DNA from 3 places in the Anaerobacillus sp. ABA4_114 genome. Region 1 is predicted to be linked to each of the others. Evidence: a T-box and tRNA genes for the amino acid it is inferred to sense, from the RefSeq annotation. Region 1 holds a T-box; the other regions hold tRNA genes.

Region 1 (2,232 bases):
TCCTGCACGGCGCGCCTGGAAGTCTTCAAAGTTACTGCAAGAAGAGATTTCTCGGTAAGTTCCATAGCTCGGGATCCATACTTCGATATCGTATTTCTTTGCCGCAGTGAAGCCGAGGTCTGCTGTACACATGCTCATCACACGGTAAGGCAGCTCTAGTAACTGAAGGACCTTCTCAGCGTGTCCAGTAAGCTTCTCAAGCTCATCATAAGACTCTTCAGGCTTTACAAAACGAACAAGCTCAACCTTGTTAAATTGGTGCTGACGAATCAATCCTCTCGTATCACGACCTGCAGATCCTGCTTCTGAACGGAAGCAAGCACTAAATGCAGTGTATGCAAGTGGAAGATCAGCGCTATCAAGAATTTCATCACGGTGGAAGTTCGTAACAGGTACTTCTGCCGTTGGAATCAAGAAGTAATCTTCTTCACGAATTTTGAAAGCATCTTCTTCAAACTTAGGTAGCTGACCAGTTCCTGTCATACTTTCGCGATTCACGAGATATGGAGGTAGAATCTCTTCGTATCCATGCTCAGATTCATGAAGATCCATCATGAAGTTAATAAGAGAGCGCTCTAGACGTGCTCCCGCTCCTTTATAGAAAGCAAAACGGCTTCCTGTAACCTTAGATGCTCGTTCAAAGTTAATGATGTTCAAATCAGTCGCAATATCCCAGTGAGGCTTTGCTTCAAAAGAAAAGTCTTTTCTTTCTCCCCATGTACGCACCTCAACGTTGTCATCCTCTGTTTCACCAACAGGTACGCTCTCGTGAGGAATATTTGGAATATGTAGGAGGATTTCCTCTAACTCCCCTTCTACACCGCGAAGCTCTTCATCAAGCGTCTTCACTTCGTCCCCAACTTCACGCATCTCTTTGATAAAATGATCAGCATCCTGCTTTTCACGCTTGTATTCTGCGATTTTCTTTGAAACTTCATTACGCTTTCCTTTAAGTTCTTCAGTCTTCGCGATGAGATCTCTTCTTCGCTGATCAAGCTCTTCAAAACGGTCAAGACCAACAAGATCTTCCCCACGCTTTGATAACTTTTCTTTTACTTCATCAAAATTCTTACGTAGAACCTTTAAATCAATCATGCTTTTTCCTCCTTTTTTACGATAAGCGTCTTAGGAATACAAAAAAGCCCCCGTCCCCTTGGAAAGGGACGAGAGCTACCCGCGTTGCCACCCTGATTGCAGACAATTGCCTGCCTCTTAACAGAATAACGGTCTGCTCCGAGAAAGCTTACTAACGTTCAGCTTTCTACTCAGGGATGGATTCACAGGGTTCAACGGTCGATTCTCACCAGCCATCGACTCTCTTAGCGTTGAACATCTATTACTATTTCCCGTCAACGTTTTCGTATATCTTGTATCACAAGCAGAGTTTTTATGCCCCGCTTCCTAGTACGTAATAATTTACACGAAAATTCACTCGGTTGCAAGCCCTTCTTTTTTAAACTCAAGGACCATGTCGATAAAGAGCTGATGCATGCGATCGTCATCCGTCAACTCTGGATGGTACGCACATGCAAGGAAGCGTCCGTCACGTGCTGCAACCACTTTGTCGTTGAACGTAGCTAGAACTTCGACACCTTCTCCAACTTCTTCGATATAAGGCGCACGGATGAAGACACCTATGAAAGGCTCTTCAAGTCCTACAACGGATAACGGTGCTTCAAAGCTTTCTCTTTGACGTCCAAACGCGTTACGCTTTGCTTTTACATTCATGACGCCAATATGAGATTCATCCATCCCGTCAATACGCTCTGCAAGCAGGATGAGGCCAGCACATGTACCAAAGATCGGCTTCTCAGCAGCAAAAGCTTTTAAAGGCTCAAGAAATCCATATTGGTTGATAAGGCGGCGCATCGTTGTACTTTCGCCTCCAGGCAGCACAAGACCATCGAGGTCATCAAGCTGCTCGATGCGTTTTACAACAACGATTTCCGCTTCTTTTGTTTCTAATGCTTTCACGTGTTCTCGAATTGCACCTTGCAGTCCGAGGACTCCAACTTTCACCATACTGCTTTCGACTCCTTTGATCTATATCTAAGTAAGACCCCCACCTGGATTGCTCAGGTGGGGGTGATTGAATGAATTACCAGCCGCGTTCCTGCATGCGTTCAGTAGGCTGTAGTGAAGAAATTTCAATTCCTGGCATCGCGATACCAAGGTTTTTAGAAATCTTAGCGATCAACTCATAATCTTGATAATGAGTTGTTGCTTCCACGA
Region 2 (2,232 bases), 3.7 Mb from region 1:
CTCAACGGATAAAAGCTACCCTGGGGATAACAGGCTTATCTCCCCCAAGAGTCCACATCGACGGGGAGGTTTGGCACCTCGATGTCGGCTCATCGCATCCTGGGGCTGAAGTAGGTCCCAAGGGTTGGGCTGTTCGCCCATTAAAGCGGTACGCGAGCTGGGTTCAGAACGTCGTGAGACAGTTCGGTCCCTATCCGTCGCGGGCGCAGGAAATTTGAGAGGAGCTGTCCTTAGTACGAGAGGACCGGGATGGACACACCGCTGGTGTACCAGTTGTTCCGCCAGGAGCATAGCTGGGTAGCTACGTGTGGAAGGGATAAGTGCTGAAAGCATCTAAGCATGAAGCCCCCCTCGAGATGAGATTTCCCACAGCGTCAAGCTGGTAAGATCCCTCAGAGATGATGAGGTTGATAGGTTCGGGGTGGAAGCGTGGCGACACGTGGAGCTGACGAATACTAATCGATCGAGGGCTTAACCTAAAAAATTGGAATACGATGTTGCGTGCTATCTAGTTTTCAGGGAATAAAATTTCCCTTGAAAAATGACGAAATATATTGTAATATATATCTTGTCGCTAGCAATCACACGAATGTGCGAGCTGTTAGAAGTCTGGTGATGAAGGCGAAGAGGTCACACCCGTTCCCATGCCGAACACGGAAGTTAAGCTCTTCAGCGCCGATGGTAGTTGGGGGCTCTCCCCCTGCAAGAGTAGGACGTCGCCAGGCTAAACATTATTCCACAGTAGCTCAGTGGTAGAGCTATCGGCTGTTAACCGATCGGTCGTAGGTTCGAATCCTACCTGTGGAGCCATGGAGAGCTGTCCGAGTGGCCGAAGGAGCACGATTGGAAATCGTGTAGACGGTCAACGCCGTCTCGAGGGTTCGAATCCCTCGCTCTCCGCCAGCTACATACTAGATTGGCCCGTTGGTCAAGCGGTTAAGACACCGCCCTTTCACGGCGGTAACACGGGTTCGAATCCCGTACGGGTCACCATTTCTAAAGAAGCATTCATATAGCAACATTTTACTCTGTGGAGGATTAGCTCAGCTGGGAGAGCATCTGCCTTACAAGCAGAGGGTCGGCGGTTCGAGCCCGTCATCCTCCACCATTTCAAAGGTCCCGTGGTGTAGCGGTTAACATGCCTGCCTGTCACGCAGGAGATCGCGGGTTCGATTCCCGTCGGGACCGCCATTTTTACTCAATTTTAATATCGTCGCGGGGTGGAGCAGTTCGGTAGCTCGTCGGGCTCATAACCCGAAGGTCGCAGGTTCAAATCCTGCCCCCGCAACCAAAAAAATTCCACTACGTCGAATAAGCATCTTAGCTGAATTTTAATTGTAGCCCTTTAGGGCAACCTAAACACTTACTATATGCTAGATCTTAATAACGTAAAAGCGGAATGTTTAAAACATGGCTCTGTAGCTCAGTCGGTAGAGCAGTGGACTGAAAATCCACGTGTCGGCGGTTCGATTCCGTCCGGAGCCACCATGTTGCCGGTCTAGCTCAATTGGTAGAGCAACTGACTTGTAATCAGTAGGTTGGGGGTTCAAGTCCTCTGGCCGGCACCATTTTTCCTGAAAAGGTATCAATTCCCATTGTTTTTATATATAGTATATATTACAATGATAATTGTCTATTCGGAGGGGTAGCGAAGTGGCTAAACGCGGCGGACTGTAAATCCGCTCCCTCAGGGTTCGGCGGTTCGAATCCGTCCCCCTCCACCATCTTGATAGGGGTATAGTTTAAAGGTAGAACAGAGGTCTCCAAAACCTCCGGTGTGGGTTCGATTCCTACTACCCCTGCCAATTAAGATTTAAAATAATGGCGATTGTGGCGAAGTGGTTAACGCACCGGATTGTGGTTCCGGCATTCGTGGGTTCGATTCCCATCAGTCGCCCCATTATGTTGGGCTATAGCCAAGCGGTAAGGCAACGGATTTTGATTCCGTCATGCGCTGGTTCGAATCCAGCTAGCCCAGCCATATTAGTTGCGGAAGTAGTTCAGTGGTAGAACACCACCTTGCCAAGGTGGGGGTCGCGGGTTCGAATCCCGTCTTCCGCTCCATTTTTATAACGGCGGCATAGCCAAGTGGTAAGGCACGGGTCTGCAAAACCCTTACGCCCCGGTTCGAATCCGGGTGCCGCCTCCAATCTTCATATTTTTTAAAAAAGTCCTGCCGGAGTGGCGGAATTGGCAGACGCACAGGACTTAAAATCCTGCGGAGGGTGTACC
Region 3 (2,232 bases), 3.9 Mb from region 1:
CACTGCCCTTAGGGGCGGTGTTTTCTTTTGTAGAAAAACCAGCACTGATTTAACAATTTGATTTGGTAGCGGTCTTTCTGTAGATAGGCCTGTTGAAGCTGTCTCTTAAACCAGACAGGCATCAGGATCTCCTCCTTTTAATCTCGTGACACATTTGATAAGATGCTGTAAATTAGTTTATGAAATACTGCTTGTAAGTGTTCGAATCACAGGAGGGGCGTTTATGGATAACAAAAGCCTGCAGCTAATGGTAGAAAAAACATCACTTGAATCATTCGGATTGCCTTTCCTTCACGAAGCAACGTTTAATCCACGTTTACGAACAACGGGCGGTCGGTATTTATTAAGATCTCATAATCTCGAATTCAACCCTAAGCATTATGAGGAGTACGGTTTTGATGAGCTGATCGGTATCATCAAGCATGAGCTCTGTCATTACCACCTTCATCTTCAAGGGAAAGGATACAAACATAAGGATCGAGATTTCAAAGCACTCCTGAATCGTGTGGGCGGCTCGAGATACTGTCAGGCTGTTCCTGGACAAAGACGTACGGAGAAAATCAAACACATCTATCAATGTTCGAATTGCAAGACCTCCTACAAACGAAAAAGGAGAATAGATACGGCGAGGTTTGTCTGTGGGAAATGCAGGGGGAAACTCTTATTAACTTCTTCTAATTAATTATTGACGGTGTAAAAGCTATGTGTTAAATTAATATAGTCTCTTTGAGAGACTTGTCCGAAACGCATCATTAGCTTCTCAAAAACAGCCAAAAAAACTTTTGAGAATGTGTTGACTTTGCTTTCTGGATGGGTTATTATATTAAATGTCGCCGATAACGACGGCAATAACAAACAACATATTATTCCACAGTAGCTCAGTGGTAGAGCTATCGGCTGTTAACCGATCGGTCGTAGGTTCGAATCCTACCTGTGGAGCCAAACGGAGAAGTACCCAAGTGGCTGAAGGGGCGCCCCTGCTAAGGGTGTAGGTCGCGTGAGCGGCGCGAGGGTTCAAATCCCTCCTTCTCCGCCATTTTTATGGCCCGTTGGTCAAGCGGTTAAGACACCGCCCTTTCACGGCGGTAACACGGGTTCGAATCCCGTACGGGTCACCATTTTTATTCGAACAACGAACAATAAAAACAATAGCATGATAAGGTCCCGTGGTGTAGCGGTTAACATGCCTGCCTGTCACGCAGGAGATCGCGGGTTCGATTCCCGTCGGGACCGCCATTTATTTTCACATCGATATTGGGCTATAGCCAAGCGGTAAGGCAACGGATTTTGATTCCGTCATGCGCTGGTTCGAATCCAGCTAGCCCAGCCATTATCGAGCCATTAGCTCAGTTGGTAGAGCATCTGACTTTTAATCAGAGGGTCGAAGGTTCGAGTCCTTCATGGCTCACCATGTTTCATGCGGGTGTGGCGGAATTGGCAGACGCGCTAGACTTAGGATCTAGTGTCTTACGACGTGGGGGTTCGAGTCCCTTCACCCGCACCAATTCAAAAAAAGAAATACGTTTTCGCGGTTGTGGCGGAATGGCAGACGCGCTAGCTTGAGGGGCTAGTGGGGGAGACCCCGTGGAGGTTCGAGTCCTCTCAACCGCACCAACTATATAATGCGCCCGTAGCTCAATTGGATAGAGCGTCTGACTACGGATCAGAAGGTTAGGGGTTCGACTCCTCTCGGGCGCGCCATTTTTAATAACATAGTCGGGAAGTAGCTCAGCTTGGCAGAGCACTTGGTTTGGGACCAAGGGGTCGCAGGTTCAAATCCTGTCTTCCCGACCATCTAGAAATGCGGGTGTAGTTTAGTGGTAAAACCTCAGCCTTCCAAGCTGATGTCGTGGGTTCGATTCCCATCACCCGCTCCATAAAGATGGGCCTGTAGCTCAGCTGGTTAGAGCGCACGCCTGATAAGCGTGAGGTCGGTGGTTCGAGTCCACTCAGGCCCACCATCTTTCTTAAAAAAAGGTGTTGACGCGACTTCGTAAGATGTGATACATTAGTAAAGTCGCTGAAAACGACATTGAAAGAAACAAATCGATCTTTGAAAACTGAACGAAACGCCATGCAAGATATTGTTTCTACGGAAACAACATTGTTTTAAAGCTAGATTGAACTTTTCTATCGGAGAGTTTGATCCTGGCTCAGGACGAACGCTGGCGGCGTGCCTAATACATGCAAGTCGAGCGGAGAAATGGGAGCTTGCTCCCATTTCTCAGCGGC

Evidence for each region. A T-box is a leader RNA that pairs with one kind of tRNA and senses whether it is charged. The one in region 1 lies ahead of serS (serine--tRNA ligase), so its partner is inferred to be a tRNA-Ser.
Region 2: it encodes a tRNA-Ser, which carries the amino acid that the T-box ahead of serS (serine--tRNA ligase) is inferred to sense. The anticodon was not compared.
Region 3: it encodes a tRNA-Ser, which carries the amino acid that the T-box ahead of serS (serine--tRNA ligase) is inferred to sense. The anticodon was not compared.

Annotation. Positions count from the first base shown of each region.
Region 1 covers NZ_JBSWUM010000001.1:85,137-87,368, forward strand. The annotation lists gene serS (serine--tRNA ligase) at 1-1,095, opposite strand, end outside; T-box leader at 1,157-1,362, opposite strand; gene pdxT (pyridoxal 5'-phosphate synthase glutaminase subunit PdxT) at 1,429-2,022, opposite strand; gene pdxS (pyridoxal 5'-phosphate synthase lyase subunit PdxS) at 2,099-2,232, opposite strand, start outside.
Region 2 covers NZ_JBSWUM010000001.1:3,749,495-3,751,726, reverse strand. The annotation lists rRNA gene ACXAEY_RS19420 (23S ribosomal RNA) at 1-479, shown strand, start outside; rRNA gene rrf (5S ribosomal RNA) at 609-725, shown strand; tRNA gene ACXAEY_RS19410 (tRNA-Asn) at 736-810, shown strand; tRNA gene ACXAEY_RS19405 (tRNA-Ser) at 812-903, shown strand; tRNA gene ACXAEY_RS19400 (tRNA-Glu) at 919-993, shown strand; tRNA gene ACXAEY_RS19395 (tRNA-Val) at 1,033-1,108, shown strand; tRNA gene ACXAEY_RS19390 (tRNA-Asp) at 1,116-1,191, shown strand; tRNA gene ACXAEY_RS19385 (tRNA-Met) at 1,215-1,291, shown strand; tRNA gene ACXAEY_RS19380 (tRNA-Phe) at 1,413-1,488, shown strand; tRNA gene ACXAEY_RS19375 (tRNA-Thr) at 1,493-1,568, shown strand; tRNA gene ACXAEY_RS19370 (tRNA-Tyr) at 1,640-1,724, shown strand; tRNA gene ACXAEY_RS19365 (tRNA-Trp) at 1,732-1,805, shown strand; tRNA gene ACXAEY_RS19360 (tRNA-His) at 1,825-1,900, shown strand; tRNA gene ACXAEY_RS19355 (tRNA-Gln) at 1,907-1,981, shown strand; tRNA gene ACXAEY_RS19350 (tRNA-Gly) at 1,990-2,064, shown strand; tRNA gene ACXAEY_RS19345 (tRNA-Cys) at 2,075-2,149, shown strand; tRNA gene ACXAEY_RS19340 (tRNA-Leu) at 2,176-2,232, shown strand, end outside.
Region 3 covers NZ_JBSWUM010000001.1:3,955,335-3,957,566, reverse strand. The annotation lists gene cmpA (cortex morphogenetic protein CmpA) at 9-122, opposite strand; gene ACXAEY_RS20525 (SprT family protein) at 224-682, shown strand; tRNA gene ACXAEY_RS20520 (tRNA-Asn) at 868-942, shown strand; tRNA gene ACXAEY_RS20515 (tRNA-Ser) at 946-1,036, shown strand; tRNA gene ACXAEY_RS20510 (tRNA-Glu) at 1,044-1,118, shown strand; tRNA gene ACXAEY_RS20505 (tRNA-Asp) at 1,161-1,236, shown strand; tRNA gene ACXAEY_RS20500 (tRNA-Gln) at 1,256-1,330, shown strand; tRNA gene ACXAEY_RS20495 (tRNA-Lys) at 1,336-1,411, shown strand; tRNA gene ACXAEY_RS20490 (tRNA-Leu) at 1,420-1,504, shown strand; tRNA gene ACXAEY_RS20485 (tRNA-Leu) at 1,529-1,614, shown strand; tRNA gene ACXAEY_RS20480 (tRNA-Arg) at 1,625-1,701, shown strand; tRNA gene ACXAEY_RS20475 (tRNA-Pro) at 1,718-1,794, shown strand; tRNA gene ACXAEY_RS20470 (tRNA-Gly) at 1,804-1,877, shown strand; tRNA gene ACXAEY_RS20465 (tRNA-Ile) at 1,885-1,961, shown strand; rRNA gene ACXAEY_RS20460 (16S ribosomal RNA) at 2,131-2,232, shown strand, end outside.